DNA from 4 places in the Aminobacter sp. Y103A genome. Region 1 is predicted to be linked to each of the others. Evidence: riboswitches for the same ligand, from Rfam matches in the RefSeq annotation. Region 1 holds a riboswitch; each other region holds the start of a gene.
What was found. Region 1 has a riboswitch for cobalamin ahead of Amn_RS17665 (CbtB domain-containing protein). Riboswitches for the same ligand answer to the same signal wherever they lie in the genome.
Positions count from the first base shown of each region.

Region 2: linked by a shared signal. The riboswitch ahead of Amn_RS02800 (ribonucleoside-diphosphate reductase subunit alpha) and the one ahead of Amn_RS17665 (CbtB domain-containing protein) in region 1 are both predicted to bind cobalamin.
Region 3: linked by a shared signal. The riboswitch ahead of Amn_RS20780 (ABC transporter ATP-binding protein) and the one ahead of Amn_RS17665 (CbtB domain-containing protein) in region 1 are both predicted to bind cobalamin.
Region 4: linked by a shared signal. The riboswitch ahead of Amn_RS22690 (ABC transporter substrate-binding protein) and the one ahead of Amn_RS17665 (CbtB domain-containing protein) in region 1 are both predicted to bind cobalamin.

Region 1 covers NZ_AP017986.1:3,590,382-3,594,176, reverse strand. Annotated here, with positions in the region: gene Amn_RS17675 (acetyltransferase domain-containing protein) at 1-376, opposite strand, end outside; gene Amn_RS17670 (gamma-glutamylcyclotransferase) at 498-1,187, shown strand; cobalamin riboswitch at 1,255-1,451, shown strand; gene Amn_RS17665 (CbtB domain-containing protein) at 1,487-1,663, shown strand; gene Amn_RS17660 (CbtA family protein) at 1,680-2,456, shown strand; gene cobU (bifunctional adenosylcobinamide kinase/adenosylcobinamide-phosphate guanylyltransferase) at 2,449-2,958, shown strand; gene cobO (cob(I)yrinic acid a,c-diamide adenosyltransferase) at 2,958-3,575, shown strand; gene cbiB (adenosylcobinamide-phosphate synthase CbiB) at 3,586-3,795, opposite strand, start outside.
Region 2 covers NZ_AP017986.1:584,061-587,855, forward strand. Annotated here, with positions in the region: gene Amn_RS02795 (peptidase domain-containing ABC transporter) at 1-1,653, shown strand, start outside; cobalamin riboswitch at 1,728-1,939, shown strand; gene Amn_RS02800 (ribonucleoside-diphosphate reductase subunit alpha) at 2,050-3,795, shown strand, end outside.
Region 3 covers NZ_AP017986.1:4,233,012-4,236,806, forward strand. Annotated here, with positions in the region: gene Amn_RS20775 (MFS transporter) at 1-871, shown strand, start outside; cobalamin riboswitch at 904-1,113, shown strand; gene Amn_RS20780 (ABC transporter ATP-binding protein) at 1,222-2,037, shown strand; gene Amn_RS20785 (ABC transporter substrate-binding protein) at 2,054-2,998, shown strand; gene Amn_RS20790 (FecCD family ABC transporter permease) at 3,053-3,795, shown strand, end outside.
Region 4 covers NZ_AP017986.1:4,638,442-4,642,236, forward strand. Annotated here, with positions in the region: gene Amn_RS22685 (FecCD family ABC transporter permease) at 1-218, opposite strand, end outside; gene Amn_RS22690 (ABC transporter substrate-binding protein) at 280-1,329, opposite strand; cobalamin riboswitch at 1,598-1,787, opposite strand; gene Amn_RS22695 (nucleotidyltransferase family protein) at 1,908-3,389, opposite strand; gene Amn_RS22700 (glycosyltransferase family 2 protein) at 3,389-3,795, opposite strand, start outside.

The sequences.
Region 1 (3,795 bases):
CGAGCGCGATATGATGCAGGATGCCGAAGAAGATGAAGGTGTCGGGCGTGGCGAACCAGGTGGCGACGGTGATCGCTAGTGCCGCCGCTGTCACCATGGCGAGCCGCCTGAAATAGCCGGGCCAGCGGATGCCCTTGGCATGTGCCAGCACCAGGCTGACGCCGACGAGGAACAGGAAGCTCGAGGCGATGCAGCGCGCGAACAGCTTCCAGTTGCCATAGGCGGTCATGCCCGGATCGGCATAACCGAAGAATTCGAGGTCCCAGGCGAAGTGGTAGATCGCCATGGCGATCAGGGCTACGCCGCGGGCGATGTCGATGACCGATACGCGCCGAGAAGGTGCTTTGATCTGGTCGGGGTCCGGTTGCATCGTCATATTGTTCGCTTCTGCGTTTTCGGGTGTTGCAGCGCCCATGCAGCACTATCATGGTTGAAGCGGGGCGGAAGAGAGCAGAACTGTCTGTCGTGCACAGGGTTAAGCAATTGATGGGGCGGGCATGAGCGGACGAAAGATGGCGCTGACCGAGGAACTGGTGGCGCGTTGCCATCGCGAGGTCGCTGACACGGGCCCCGACCCCGATGCGATGCATCTCGACGACGCCGACTATGAGGTGATGATCGACGAGACGCTTGCCGCGCGTCCCGGCAATGGACCGTTGTGGCTGTTTGCCTATGGATCGCTGATCTGGAAACCCGAGGTGGAGCACACCGACGAAAGGGTGGCGCTGGCGCGCGGCTGGCACCGTTCGTTCTGCATCAACATGACCCGCTGGCGCGCCACAAAGGCTGAGCCTGGACTGATGATGGGCATGGATCGCGGCGGCCAGTGCAAGGGCGTGGCGCTCAGGCTGACGGACGGCGACCGCCGCGAGCAGCTGGACAGGCTGTTTCGCCGCGAGATGACGCTGAAACCCTCCACCTACAAGCCGCGCTGGCTGAAGCTCGCCACCGATGAAGGTCCGTTGACCGCGCTCGCCTTCGTCATCAACCGCAAAGGCCACGCCTATGCCGGCGCGCTGGGCGAGGACGCGGTGGCGGAGCGACTGGCGACGACCTGCGGCCATTGGGGTTCGGCTGCGGACTATCTCTATAATGTGGTCAGCAACCTCGAGCAGCGGGCGATCCACGATCGGCATCTGTGGCGGCTCCAGCATCTGGTGGCCGAGCGAATCGTGGCCCGCGGATGATCGCCGGAACGCCGCTTTCGAGCGCGGCGGCGTCGGAATTTGGTTTGCCGCCCAAGCCATTTGTTTCTATAGTTGCGGCGTCGTCGGTTCCGTTATGGAATCAAGAGGGAATGCGGTAAGGGCCATTTGAAGGTCCAAAGCCGTGGCTGCCCCCGCAACTGTATGCGGTTAGCTCTCCTCAAATGCCACTGAAGCTTGCTTCGGGAAGGCGGGGAAGGGTGCCGATCCGCAAGCCAGGAGACCTGCCGGCGACAGGCACTTATCTCTGTGCCCTCGGGTGGAGGGCGAAAGGACTTGTGATGAACACTGTTTCTGCTCTCGGCACCGACGTCTCTTCGCAGTCGCGTAGCATGCAGCTGGCGCTTGCCGCGCTGCTCGGCCTTTTCGTTGTTGGCTTCCTCGGGTTCTCGCATATGGACGTGGTGCACAACGCTGCCCACGACTATCGCCACTCGATGGCTTTCCCCTGCCACTAACCAAGGCGATCCAACAATGTCCATCTTCAGAAACGTCGTGTTCATCGCGGCGATCAGCGGGCTATTGGCAGGCGTGGTCCTTGCCGCACTCCAGACCTATGCAACCGTCCCGCTGATCCTCAAGGCGGAGACCTATGAGAACGCCGGCGGTGGCCATGAGCACGCCGCGGCACCAGTTGCCGGCACTGAGGCGACCGCCCCTGCGGCCGGCGCCGAAACCACGGCGGCACAGACTGCGGCGCCAGCCGAAGAAGAAGCCTGGGCTCCGGCCGACGGCGCTGAACGTTTTGCCTATTCGGCGCTCGCCAATATCGTCAGCGGCATCGCTTTCGGCCTGATCCTGGTCGCCGTTTCCGAGTTTGCCGGTGGCATCGCCAACTGGCGCCAGGGCGTGTTCTGGGGCTTTGCCGGCTTTGCCGTGTTTACCCTGGCTCCCGGTCTTGGCCTGCCGCCGGAGCTGCCGGCGATGCCGGCCGCCGATCTTGGCGCACGCCAGATCTGGTGGACGCTGACCGTCGTCGCCACCGCGGCGGGTCTCGCGCTGATCGCCTTCAAGCAGTCGCTGCCGCTGGCGATACTCGGTGTGGTGCTGATCGTTGCGCCGCACATCGTCGGTGCACCGCAACCGGAAAGCCACGAGTCGCCGATTCCAGCAGACCTGCACCACAGCTTCGTCGTCGCCGTCACCATCACCAATCTGGTGTTCTGGGTCGTGCTGGGGGCGGTGGCGGGCTACGTGCGCAACCGCTTCATGAGCGAGCCGGCGCCGTCGCTGAACAGCCGCCTTGCCTGAGAAGCTGACCCTCCTGCTCGGCGGCGCGCGCTCCGGTAAGAGCGCGCATGCCGAGCAGCTCATCACCCAATTTCCTGCGCCGTGGACCTATGTTGCCACGGCGCAGGCTTATGACGACGAGATGCGTGAGCGCATTTCGATCCATCTGGGACGCCGTGGCGAGGGCTGGCGGACGCTCGACGCGCCGCTGGATCTGGTAGGCGCGCTCGCCAGCCTGCCCGATGGCGCGCCTGTTCTGGTCGACTGCCTGACGCTTTGGCTTACCAATCATCTGCTGGCCGATCATGACGTCGAGGCCGAATGTGCGGCGCTCGTCGAGGCACTGTCGCGTCCGCGCGGGCCGTGGTTCGTGGTCTCCAACGAGGTTGGGCTCGGCATCGTGCCCGACAATGCACTGGCCCGCCGTTTTCGTGACGATGCCGGCAGGCTCAATCAGAAGGTGGCGGCCGTGGCCGAAGAGGTGCTGTTTCTTGTCGCCGGCCTGCCGATGAAGGTGAAATGATGAAGACGATCGACGAGCAGGAAGCCGAACGTCACCGCGCCAAGATGGCCAAGCGCAAGGCGGTTCAGGATGCCGAGGTCGCCGGCAAGACCATCGTCGAGAAGGGGCTGCTGATCGTCAACACGGGTCCCGGCAAGGGCAAGTCGACCGCGGCATTCGGTCTGGCGCTGCGCATGCTGGGTTATGGCCAGCGGGTTGGCGTCGTGCAGTTCATCAAGGGCGCCTGGCATTCGGGCGAGCAGGACGCATTCGCCGCCTTCGGTGACCGCGCCGTCTGGCACACGATGGGCGAGGGCTTTACCTGGGAGACGCAGGACATCAAGCGCGATATCGCCGCCGCCGAAGCAGCCTGGGCAAAGGCGCAGGAACTGCTGGCCGACCCGACAATTTCGCTTGTCGTGCTCGACGAGCTCAATATCGCACTGCGCTATGACTATCTCGATCTGGAGGCGGTGGTCGCGACGCTGCAGAACCGTCGCGAGGGCCTGCATGTCGTGGTCACCGGCCGCAACGCCAAGCCGGCGCTGGTCGAGGCTGCCGACCTTGTCACCGAGATGGGCGCGACCAAGCATCACTTCTCGGCCGGCGTGAAGGCTCAGAAGGGAATCGAGTTCTAGCGCTGCTGTGTCAGAGCCAGATGGCGAAGCCGATCAGGCCGATGGCGCCGACCAGGATGGCGTCGGCGGTCCAGTAGAGGCGGAGTGCTGCGCGGATATCCCGGGCATTGGCGTCCCGGCGGCCGCCCGCGCCCATGAAGGCGTCCTCGACCAAAACGCCGCCATAGGCGCGAGGGCCGGCAAGGGCGAGGCCGAGCGCGCCGGCCATGGCGGCCTCGGG
Region 2 (3,795 bases), 2.6 Mb from region 1:
GCACTTTCGCTAGCCGGAATCGTGCTCTCGGTGACGGTTCCGATCCTTTCGCAGAAGATCGTCGACAGCGTCATGGTCGGCAAGGACGGTTGGGCAGCGACCCAGTTCGCCGCCATCGCCATCGTGGCGGCGGTTATCAGGCACATGACCTCACGCTGGCACAACTCGCTGATCAACGACGTGGACGCAAGGTTCACCGCCCGGCTGTCGAGACGCATCTACTTCCGCCTCATGCGCATCCCCTATGAGAGTTCGGCATCCGCAGGCGGAAGCACGATCAACCTCCTCAACGAATCCCAGCGTGTCGCCACCTTCATGCTGAGCGCTGCGCCGAATTTCTTCCTCACCATGTTAAGTGCTGCCGTCTCGTTCGCCGTGGCGCTGTACTACGACTATCTCATCTGCCTGCTGGCCTTTGTCGTTGCCCTGATCTTCGCCGTTTTTGCCCGCAAGACCAATGCCCAGCTGGGCGAGGCGAGCCGCAGCTCGTTCCGCCTCAACGGCGCCCTGCAGGGGGCGACCGCTGAAACGGTAGGCAACATCCGCGGCATCAAGTCGAATGCGGTTGAGCGCTTCTTCATCGGGCGCTGGTCCGCGAAGTCGGCCGAAGCCATCAAGGCGCGCTGGCACATACTCGACCTCTCGCACTCCTATTCGTTCACGCTTGGCCTGCTGAGCGAGATCCTGACGCTGCTCGTCGTCCTCGTCGGCTGCTGGCGCATCCTGCGCGGCGATCTCACGATCGGTGGCCTGCTTGCGCTGCAGCTGCTCGTCACCCGGGCGACCATGCCGATGCTGACCAGTGCCGGCATCCTGATCCAGTTCCATTCGGTGAGCGCCACCGTCTCGGCCCTCGCGGCTTTCCTCAAGCGCCAGCCGGAGCGCGCCATCGTTGCCCCGGCGCTGCGTGCTGCTGATTTCGGCCCGATCACGGTCGAGGATCTGACCTTCCGCTATCCCGAGGCGACGGCTGCGGCACTCAACGGTGTCAGCCTGGTGCTGCCGGCGACGGGCGTCGTGGCGATCGTCGGCCGCAATGGCTCCGGCAAGTCCAGCCTGCTGCGCGTGCTTTTGGGACTGGAGCGCGATCATGCCGGCAAGGTGGCAATCGGCGGCATCGACGTCCGCGCCTACAATCCGCGCTGGCTGCGCGGCCGCATAGGTGTTGTCGACCAGGAGACGTCGCTGTTTTCGGGTACCATCCGCGAGAACCTTCAGGCGTCGCTGCCGCGCCCGCTTCGCGACGACGAGATCGACAAGGCGCTGGCGTTTTCCTCCGCCGACAAGTTCACCGCCGGCCTGCCCAAAGGCATCGACACCGAACTGGTGCAGGCAGGGCAGAACCTCTCCGGCGGCCAGCGCCAGCGCCTGGCGATTTCGCGCGCCGTGCTGCGCGATCCGCACATCGCCGTTTTCGACGAACCTACTTCGGCGCTCGACGCCGAATCGGCGATGGCGCTCGAGCGTGAGCTGCTGGCCTTCGGCCGCGACCGCCTCGTCATCATCGTCACGCATCATCTCTTTTCGGCGCGTTCGGCCGACATGATCGTCGTGCTCGACGACGGCAGAATCGTCGGCACGGGCAGCCATGAGGCTCTGAATGCCGAATGCCCGGTCTATCAGGCGCTGTGGCGCGACTACGTCAGGGATTGATCGGCCGCCGGCGTTGATCGGTCGATGAGGTGGAAATGATTCTTCCACCTGTTGACACGACACCGGGCAGTCATACTACATGTAGACATCGTGGTCTTCCGAGTTGATTCCAGCTCGGGAGCTAAGAGGGAAGCCGGTGCGCGATTTCGCAATGCCGGCGCTGCCCCCGCAACTGTAAGCAGTGAGTTGCTGTCGCGTAGTGCCACTGGCGCCAATGGGCGCTGGGAAGGCCAGACAGCAGCAATGACCTGCGAGCCAGGAGACCTGCCGCGATCGAGTCTGAACGTCCACGGGCGGGGTGTCCGGTGGTGCGCTTGCGTTCTGCTGGCTTGCGCCGGCCGAAATCCGGCATGCGTCCGCCCAAGGCCCTTCGCCCCCAAACCATCGGGGAAGATGATGCCGGCGACCTCTACACTTCAATCCAGCGGAACCGACAGCGTTCCGTCCGCTCTCAGCCAGGGTTCCGAGACCGCGTCCGAACCTGGCTACCGTGTCATCCGGCGCAACGGCGCGGTGACGCCGTTCGATGCGATCAAGATCACTGTGGCGCTGACCAAGGCATTTCTCGCCACCGAGGGTTCGGTGGCCGCCGGTTCGCGCCGCGTCCACGACGTCGTCGAGGAACTGGCCGGCCAGGTGTTCGCCGCGCTGACCAGGCGGGCAGATAGCGGCCGCACCTTCCACATCGAGGAAATCCAGGACCAGGTCGAACTGGCGCTGATGCGCTCCGAGCATCACAAGGTCGCCCGCGCCTATGTGCTCTACCGCGAGGAACGTGCCCGCGAACGCGCTGCCGCCAAGGTCACGTCGGTCGAGGTCGCCGCACCGCCGCTCCAGGTCAAGGCCGATGACGGCGGCCTGGCACCGCTGAACGAGACGCGACTGGCCCGCATTGTCGACGAGGCCTGCAGCGGGCTCGAGGCCGTCTCAGCGGATGCGATCCTGGCCGAGACAAGGCGCAATCTCTATGACGGCATCACCGCCGACGAGCTTTCGCTGGCGCCGATCCTGGCCGCCCGTACGCTTGTAGAAACTGAACCGAACTACGCCTTCGTCAGCGCCCGGTTGTTGCTGGACCGGTTGCGGCGCGAGGCACTGAGCTTCGTCTCGGCCAGGTCTGAGCAGGCCACCCAGGCCGAAATGACCCAGCGCTATGCCACCTATTTCCCCGCCTTCATCGCCACCGGCATCAAGGCCGAATTGATCGACCCCGAACTTGGCCGTTTCGACCTTGCCAGGCTCAGTGCCGCGCTAAAGCCCGAGCGCGACCTGCAGTTCCAGTATCTGGGTCTGCAGACGCTCTATGACCGCTATTTCCTGCACAGCAAAGGCAAGCGTTTCGAACTGCCGCAGGCCTTTTTCATGCGCGTGGCGATGGGCCTGGCAGGCCGCGAGATCGACCGCGAGAGCCGCGCCATCGAGTTCTATGATCTTTTGTCGTCCTTCGATTTCATGGCCTCGACGCCAACGCTGTTCAACTCCGGCACGCTGCGCCCGCAATTGTCGTCCTGTTTCCTCACCACCGTCGCCGACGATCTCGACGGCATCTTCAAGGCGGTGAAGGACAATGCGCTGCTGGCCAAATATTCCGGCGGGCTCGGCAATGACTGGACCCCAGTGCGCGGCCTCGGCGCTCACATCAAAGGCACCAATGGCGAGAGCCGGGGTGTGGTGCCGTTCCTCAAGGTTGCCAACGACACGGCTATCGCCGTCAATCAGGGCGGCAAGCGCAAGGGTGCTGTCTGCGCCTATCTCGAGACCTGGCACGTCGACATCGAGGAATTCCTCGACCTCAGGAAGAACACCGGCGACGACCGCCGCCGCACCCACGACATGAACACCGCCAACTGGGTGCCGGACCTGTTCATGGAGCGCGTCGAGGCCGATGGCGTGTGGACGCTGTTTTCGCCCGACGAGGCGTCCGACCTGCACGATCTCTATGGCACGGCGTTCAAGGCGGCCTACGAAAGCTACGAGGCCAAGGCTCTGGCTGGTGGCATCAAGGTGTTCCGCACGGTCAGGGCGCTCGACCTGTGGCGCAAGATGCTGACCATGCTGTTCGAAACCGGGCATCCGTGGATCACCTTCAAGGACCCGTGCAACATCCGCTCGCCGCAGGGCCACATCGGCGTCGTGCATTCG
Region 3 (3,795 bases), 640 kb from region 1:
CATCACCGCCTTTGGTCACGGCGCCTTCTTCGGCATCGGCTCGGTGGTGGCGGCAAGCCTGGTCCCAACCAACAAGCGCGCCAGCGCAATTGCGTTGATGTTTGCCGGCCTGACATTGGCGAACATCCTCGGCGTTCCCGGCGGCACGGCACTCGGCGAAGCCTATGGCTGGCGCGCCACCTTCTTTGCCGTCGTCGTCATCGGCCTGCTCTCGGTGGCGGCCATAGCCTGGCTGGTCCCTGCGGGCGTCGCCCCTCCCGGCAAGGGCGGGGTATCAGGCGAGGTCAAGGTGCTGGGCAAGCTCCAGGTCTGGCTCGCCATGATCATCTCGGCGCTCGCCTCGGGCAGCCTGTTTGCCGTCTTCACCTACATCAAGCCGATCCTGACCGACGTCAGCGGCCTCTCGGTTGAATCGGTCACCTGGGTGCTGCTGCTGTTCGGCGGCGGCATGACCATCGGCAACATCATCGGCGGCAAGCTGGCCGACTGGAAGCTGATGCCCACAGCCATCGGCGCGCTGGTGGTGATGGCGGCGATCCACGTCGCCTTCGCCGAACTCAGCTCTTCGGCGCCAGCGGCGATCCTGCTCGTCTTCATGTGGGGCGTCATCACCTTCGTCATCGTGCCGCCGATGCAGATGCGCGTCGTCGAAACCGCTTCGGAGGCACCGAACCTCGCGGCCACCCTCAACCAGGGCGCCTTCAACGCCGGCAACGCCGCCGGCGCCTGGGCCGGTGGTGCTGCGATTTCGATGGGCGTGAGCTATGCCGACCTGCCCTTCGTCGGCGCGGCCATCGCACTGTCTGCCTTCGGCGTGGCGCTCATTTCCTTCGCGCTCGACCGCCGTGACGCAATTCAGCAGGCGGCATGACGCTTTAGCGATTGTCAGCAACCCGTCGCTGCTGTAGCCACGACAGCGATGGTTCCTGCTATCCGGTTCGGGCAGCAGGTTAAATGGGAACACGGTGAGACGTCCCCGACGCGAAACCGTGGCTGCCCCCGCAACTGTGAGCGGATAGCAATTCGGAAACATGCCACTGGCCGAAAGGCCGGGAAGGCTCCGAGGCGCGATCACCCGCAAGCCAGGAGACCTGCCATCATCCGATTAACTCAACCGGCCGGGGTGTGCCGCGGAGATGATGATGGTTGCGACTGCCTTCTTCGGTACCGGCGCGCTTTCCGGATCGTTCTGCTGCCTCCGCCCGACCGCGGAGACAGGGCATGCTCGATTGCGTCCACGCCGCTAGCCGCCTTGTAGGCACCACCCCGGCACTGCTCGAACTCGATGGCGTCAGCTGGGGCCCTCGTGCTTCGCAGCCGATCCTCGAGCCGATCAGCCTTGCGGTTGCGCCGGGCGAGTTGCTCGCCATCGTCGGCCCCAACGGCGCCGGCAAGTCGAGCCTGCTGCGCTGCCTCTACCGCTACCACAAGCCGACTTCGGGCACTGTCCGCCTCGACGGCACCGACATCTGGAAGATGAAGCCGCGCGACTGCGCCCGCCGTATCGCGACCGTGCTTCAGGAAAGCGCCTCGGACTTCGGCCTGACCGTCGCAGAAATCATCGAGTTGGGCCTGACCCCGCATGTCACGAGTTTCGGCACCAGCGACCGCGACTACGACCAAGTCGAGGCAGCCCTTGCCCTGCTCGGCCTGACCGCACTCGCTGCGCGCGACCTCTGCTCGCTGTCGGGCGGCGAAAAGCAGCGCGTGATGATCGCCCGGGCATTGGTGCAGCGACCCGACCTTCTGATCCTCGACGAACCGACCAACCACCTCGACATCCGCCACCAGCTCGAAGTGCTGGAACTGCTCGGCAATCTCGGCTGCACCGTCATCGTTTCCCTGCACGATTTGGCGCTCGCCTCGGCCCATGCCGACCGCGTGCTTGTCATGGACGGCGGCCGCGCCATTGCCTGCGGCGCGCCCGCCGACATCCTGACGCCCGATCGCATACGTGACAGCTTTTCCGTCGGAGCGACCCTCGACGACCATCCCGTCACCGGTCGTCCACGCTTTTCCTTCCACCTCGAACGCTGAACATCAAGGAGCCTCCATGCGCCTGCCCATCATCGCCGCCGCCCTGCTCGCTACCTGCGCAACAGCTATGGCCAGCGGCTTCCCCGTCACCGTCAAGAGCTGCAACCGCGACGTCACCTTCGAGGCCGCGCCCAAGCGCGCCGTCTCGCACGACGTCAACCTGACCGAGATGATGCTGGCGCTCGGCCTCACCGACCACATGGCGGGCTATTCCGGCATCTCCGGCTGGAAGACGCTGAGCGAGGATTTGCGCAAGGGCGTCGGCGAACTGCCCGAACTCGCCCCACAATACGTCAGCAAGGAAGTGCTGCTCGGCGCCGACACCGACCTGTTCTTCGCCGGCTGGAACTACGGCATGAAGGTCGGCGGCGACGTCACTCCGGATACGCTCGCGCCCTTCAAGATCGCTGTCTACGAGCTGACCGAAAGCTGCATCCACATCATGAAGAAGGACAAGTCGTCGCTTCAGGACATGTATGCCGACCTGCTCAATCTCGGCGCCATTTTTGGTGTGCGCGAGAAGGCGGAGGTCCTGGTGGCAGGCTATGAGAAGGAACTCGCCGACTTCCAGGGCGAGCTGCCCAAGCTCGACAAGCCGGTCAACGTGTTCATCTACGATTCCGGCGAGCAGAAGCCGTTTACCGCCGGACGCTACGCCATGCCGACTGCCATTATCGAGGCAGCCGGCGGCAAGAACATCGTCGACGACGTCGAGTCGAGCTGGGTCGAGATCGGCTGGGAGCCGGTCATCGAGCGCAATCCCGACATGGTGGTGATCGTCAACTACGGTGAGGTAACTGCCGAGCAGAAGATCGACTACATGCGCACCAACCCGGCCTTCAAGGACATCGAGGCAGTGAAGAACAACCGCTTCTTCGTGCTCGAATACAACGAGGCGACGCCGGGACCGCGCAACATTGCGGCGATCAAGCGGCTGGCCGCCGCGATGCGGGCCGACTGAGCCGTGTCGCATCGCCACCTCGTCACAGGGCCAAGACACGTCCTGATCCACGCCATGCCGGCCCTGATACCGGGGCTGGCCGTGGTGCTTGTGATAGGCATGATCATTGCCGTCGGCGTCGGCCCGGTGGCGATCCCACTGGAAACGGTGTGGGGCGTCATTGCCAACAAGCTGATACCGGGAAGCGTCGAGGCGGTCTGGTCGAGCGGACGCGAGAATATCGTCTGGGACGTGCGCGCGCCGCGCGTCATCCTGGGCGCCATCGTCGGCGCCTCGCTGGCGCTGGTGGGGGGAGCCCTGCAGTCGGTGACACGCAATCCGCTCGCCGATCCGCATCTGCTCGGCATTTCGTCGGGCGCGGCCTTCGGCGCGATCATGGCGCTGATCCATGCCGGCATGGTGCTCGGCACCGTCACCGTACCGGTCTTCGCCTTTGCCGGCGCGCTGGCGGCAACCGCACTGGTGCTTGCCATCGCCAACCTGGCGCGGGCGCAGTCGGCCGGCCAGCTGATCCTTGCCGGCGTGGCGGTGAGCTTCATCATCTCGGCCGCAGGCAACCTCTTGATCTTCATCGGCGACCCCAAGGCTGCCCATGTCGCGATCTTCTGGATGCTTGGCGGGCTCGGGCTGGCGCAATGGAGCCATCTGCCCTATCCGCTGGCAGCCCTTGTCCTGTGCGGCGTCTGGCTGATGACGCAGACCCGCAACCTCAACGCCATGACGTTGGGCGACGAAAGCGCAACCGCACTCGGCATCCCGGCGCAGCGCTTCCGGCTCAAGGCCTTCGTCGCCTGCGC
Region 4 (3,795 bases), 1.0 Mb from region 1:
ACGAAATGACCGAACGAGACCTTTTGCAGGATGACCATGAGCAGCGTCACCAGCCCCGTCTCGGCGATGCCGACGATGGCAACGCCGCCGGCGACGAGCAGCAGCACAAGCAGCGACCACAAGATGACAGCCGCCTTGCGATAGCCGGCTCGGTGGTAGAGGCTGGAAATGCCGTCGGATTGGCCACGCGCCAAACCGGCACTGCTTGCGATGTCCATGGTCTAGGCTCCGGATTGAGAGGGTACGCCGCCGCCTGACGGGCGGCGGCGTGCTGGTCGATCAGTTGGAGGCTGTGCCCTGGTAGGTCATGCCGCCCTGGAACGGCAGCCCCTGGTAGATCTCGATCCATTCCTTCATCGCAGCCTCGGGATCGACGTCGGTGAAGAGGTCGGGATAGAGCCACTTGGCGACCTGCAGCGCGCCGGTGACCTTGGACGAGCCGCCGGCGAGGTAGTAGTTGATCAGGCGGACATCGCCCGCCTGCCCTGCCGGCGTGCCTGATATTTCCTCGCGCGCGACGATCGCCCTCCAGCTCTCGGCGAATTTTGCCTCCGGGATGGTCTGGTAGGAGCCGGGCTGCAGCTTGATCACCAGGTCGGGCTTGCGCGCGATGATCTCCTCGGGATCGACGGTGAAGCTGTTTTCGTTGCCGCGCGACGACGGCTCCTTCTTGATGTCGATGTCGCCGAAGACATTGGTGCCGCCGCCGGCCTCGATCATGTCGTGCCAGCCTGAGCCGGGCGTGACGGTCACGAGATCACGGACCTCTTCAAGATAAACCTTCTTACGCTCGACGCCCTTCAGACGCTCGGCCAGCAGGTCCATGTACTTGGTGTAGTAGGCGTTCAGCGCATCGGCCTTTTCCTTCTCGTCGAACAGCTTGCCGAACAATGTGACGTTTTCGACATGCTGCAGCGTGTCCCAGGCGGTGACGACCAGCACCGGAATGTCGAAGGCTTCGAGCTGCTTGGCTGCCTCCTCATAGACGCCGTTGCGAGGGATGATGACCAAGTCCGGCTTGAGCGCAACGATCGCCTCGTAATTGGGCTGCGTCTGGCCTTGGCCGACAATGTCGGCTTCCTTGAACTGCGGCCAGTAGGTCGGATCCCGCATCGTGCTGGCATCGACGCCAACGACCTTGTCGATGGCGCCAATGGCGCGGGCGAACTCGACCGCGTAGCGGTTGAAGATCACCGCCCGCTTGATCGGCAGTTCCAGCTCGACCGTTCGGCCGGCATCGTCCGTGAAGCTATCCGCGGCCGCCGGCGCAAGGCCAATGGCGGATGCCGCGGCGAGCCCGAGCCAAAGGATCCAATGTCTGATGTTCATGATCTCTCCTTGCTTGAAAGGGGTGCGCAACGCCTGGCGTTGCCATGCCCGGAAGGCGTCCGGGACAATAGGTAGAGGCGCGATGCCACGGCAGCAGGCGACGAATGCGTCTGCCCAAACTTTCGATATTCTGGGGAAACCGTTCTTCCCGACATCGCCGCGCCAACCTCTGACTGCCCTGGCGGGGATGCGGAAATGCAGACCTGGCGAAAGCCGCAAACGGGCTTCCGGACGGGAACCGGCATTCCTGTGGCACACCCCGACCACGGAATCTCACTCTGTCAGGCAGGTCTCCTGGCTCGCGGGTCCTAGCCTTGTCGCCCGTCTTCCCGGCACGAATGCCAGTGACACAGGGGCAATAGGCTCACCGCTTACAGTTGCGGGACAGCTCCGGTTTCGCACCGGATTCCCTCTTAGCTTCCACCTCGCGGCGGAAGACCATGACGGCGCCAACCTATCGACGGCCAAGGTAAAGTCAAGTTGCCATCCGGGACTATACAGGGCGGCATTTGCCTGAGCCGCGACGATGCTGAGACCAGGTTGCGCGGAACTGCAGGCAGCGCAAACTGTTCTCCGGCTTAGCGAGCCGGCGAAACGGTCACCGAGACGATCTGGAACGGCACCGCACCATAGGTGGCGACCGTCTGCTCATGCTCCCACGCGCGGAACTGTCGCGACGGCCGCGCCGACAGCACCAACGCGCCATCCGCCTGGTCTGGCCGGATGGTACCGCGAAACCGCAAGGTCAGCCGGCCGCCTGATTTACCCAGCTTGCGATAGCGCAGCCGCGCGAAATGGCATTCGCCGCCATTCAGCTCCATCTCGATGCGACGGCGCACCGGCGGCACGTCCAGCCGCACGACAATGTCGATCTCGGCAGGCGCACCGCCAACTGCCGCCGGCGGCAACGGCACCTGCTGCGCCAGTGCCGGGGTGACCTGCCCCGCACCATCGCCCGCCTGTGTGCGCCGACCATGCCAGACGACGCCGGGCAGCTCGCGCTCACGGACAGCGCGTTTCTTGCGCATGCGCAACTGCTTGGCGACACCGCGTGACAGCCAGGTCAGACCCTTGAAGTCGGTCCGCGGCTTGGCCTGCAGCAAGGCAGCGATACGGGCGGCGCCGGCGCGATCGGCCATGTCGACCACCTGCTCCAGCACATCGTCGGGAACCGGCACCGACATCTCTGCTTTCAGATAGCTCAGCGCCACCGCCGTCGGCACGGCAAGGTGCCTGCGGGCGACGACGTCGCAAAGCACGGCCCAGTCGACGCCGCCGGCGCGGATCGCCGAGGCTGTGTCGACCAGCCAGTCGCTGTGGGTATGAGCGTCGAGGCCGCCATGGCCGATCGCCAGCGTCACCCGGTCGGCGGTCGAAGGGACCAGCACGTCGAGACTGGTGAAGGAGGCCGGCGTGGCGCGCTGCCAAACCGCAGCGTCGTCCGCCTCATCTGCCTGCGACCAGTCATAAGCGACCTGGTGCAGATCGATGTCGCCATAGCTGCCCTTGAAGAAATTCATCGACCGCACCGCAGCTAACCGCGGCTTGAGATATTGGGGACTGACCCCTGTCGACACCTGCCAGTCGCCATGACGCAGCATGTCGAAGGCGGCCACCATGTGCTCGGGGTGCACAAGGATGTCGATGTCGTGCGCCACCCGGCCGCGCTGTGCCGCCGGCTCCACCGCGATGCGGCTCGCGCCCTTGAGCAGCATGATCGGCACGCCGGCCGCGACGATGGCCCTCAGTGCGGGCTCGGCCTCGCGCATGGCAAGCCGCGACTTGGTCCACAGCATCTTCTGCAGGCCAGCGAGACGCGGATAGGCGGGATGCATCGCCAGCGCCTTGCCGAACCGGTCGGCGATCGCGGCAAGCAGCCTGTGCTCGCGGAACTCGACGGCATCGATGTCGTTGGCATCGAGCCACCGCAAGGCCTGCGTCTGCGCGACCGCATGGTCCGGCAACAGCACCGCCTTGAGCAACTGGTCGAGACCGTTGGTTGGCCATGCCCAGCCATAGTCGGGGAAGCGCCGGCCGATGCGGCGTGACGTGGATGCCATCAGCCCTGTCCGGCGTTCTTGAGCTTGCGCCGCAGCATGGCCATTCTTGCGACCTCGAGATAGCCACGGTCGCGCTCGGGATCGCGGCCGTAGGACATGCTTCCCGGCAGGATCCGGCGCAGGGCCAGGACCTCATCGATCATGCCGAGCTGGTGGCCGTCTTCGCGGGCCCGGCCAAGCCAGTCGACCATTTCACCGCGGTTGCCTGGCGGGTCGATCACCGGGCCGACGGAAAGCGCCACCTCGCTACGGACCAACATCGTCGTGCGCGACCAGCCGGGCGTCACCTTGCCGGTGCCATCGTCTGGTTCGCCATGCCGAAAGGTTCGCCACTGCGTGAACACGGCAGCCAGCTGCGGCGCCTCTTCCAGCCTGCGAAACTGACGCTCGATCTTGTCGCCAAGCC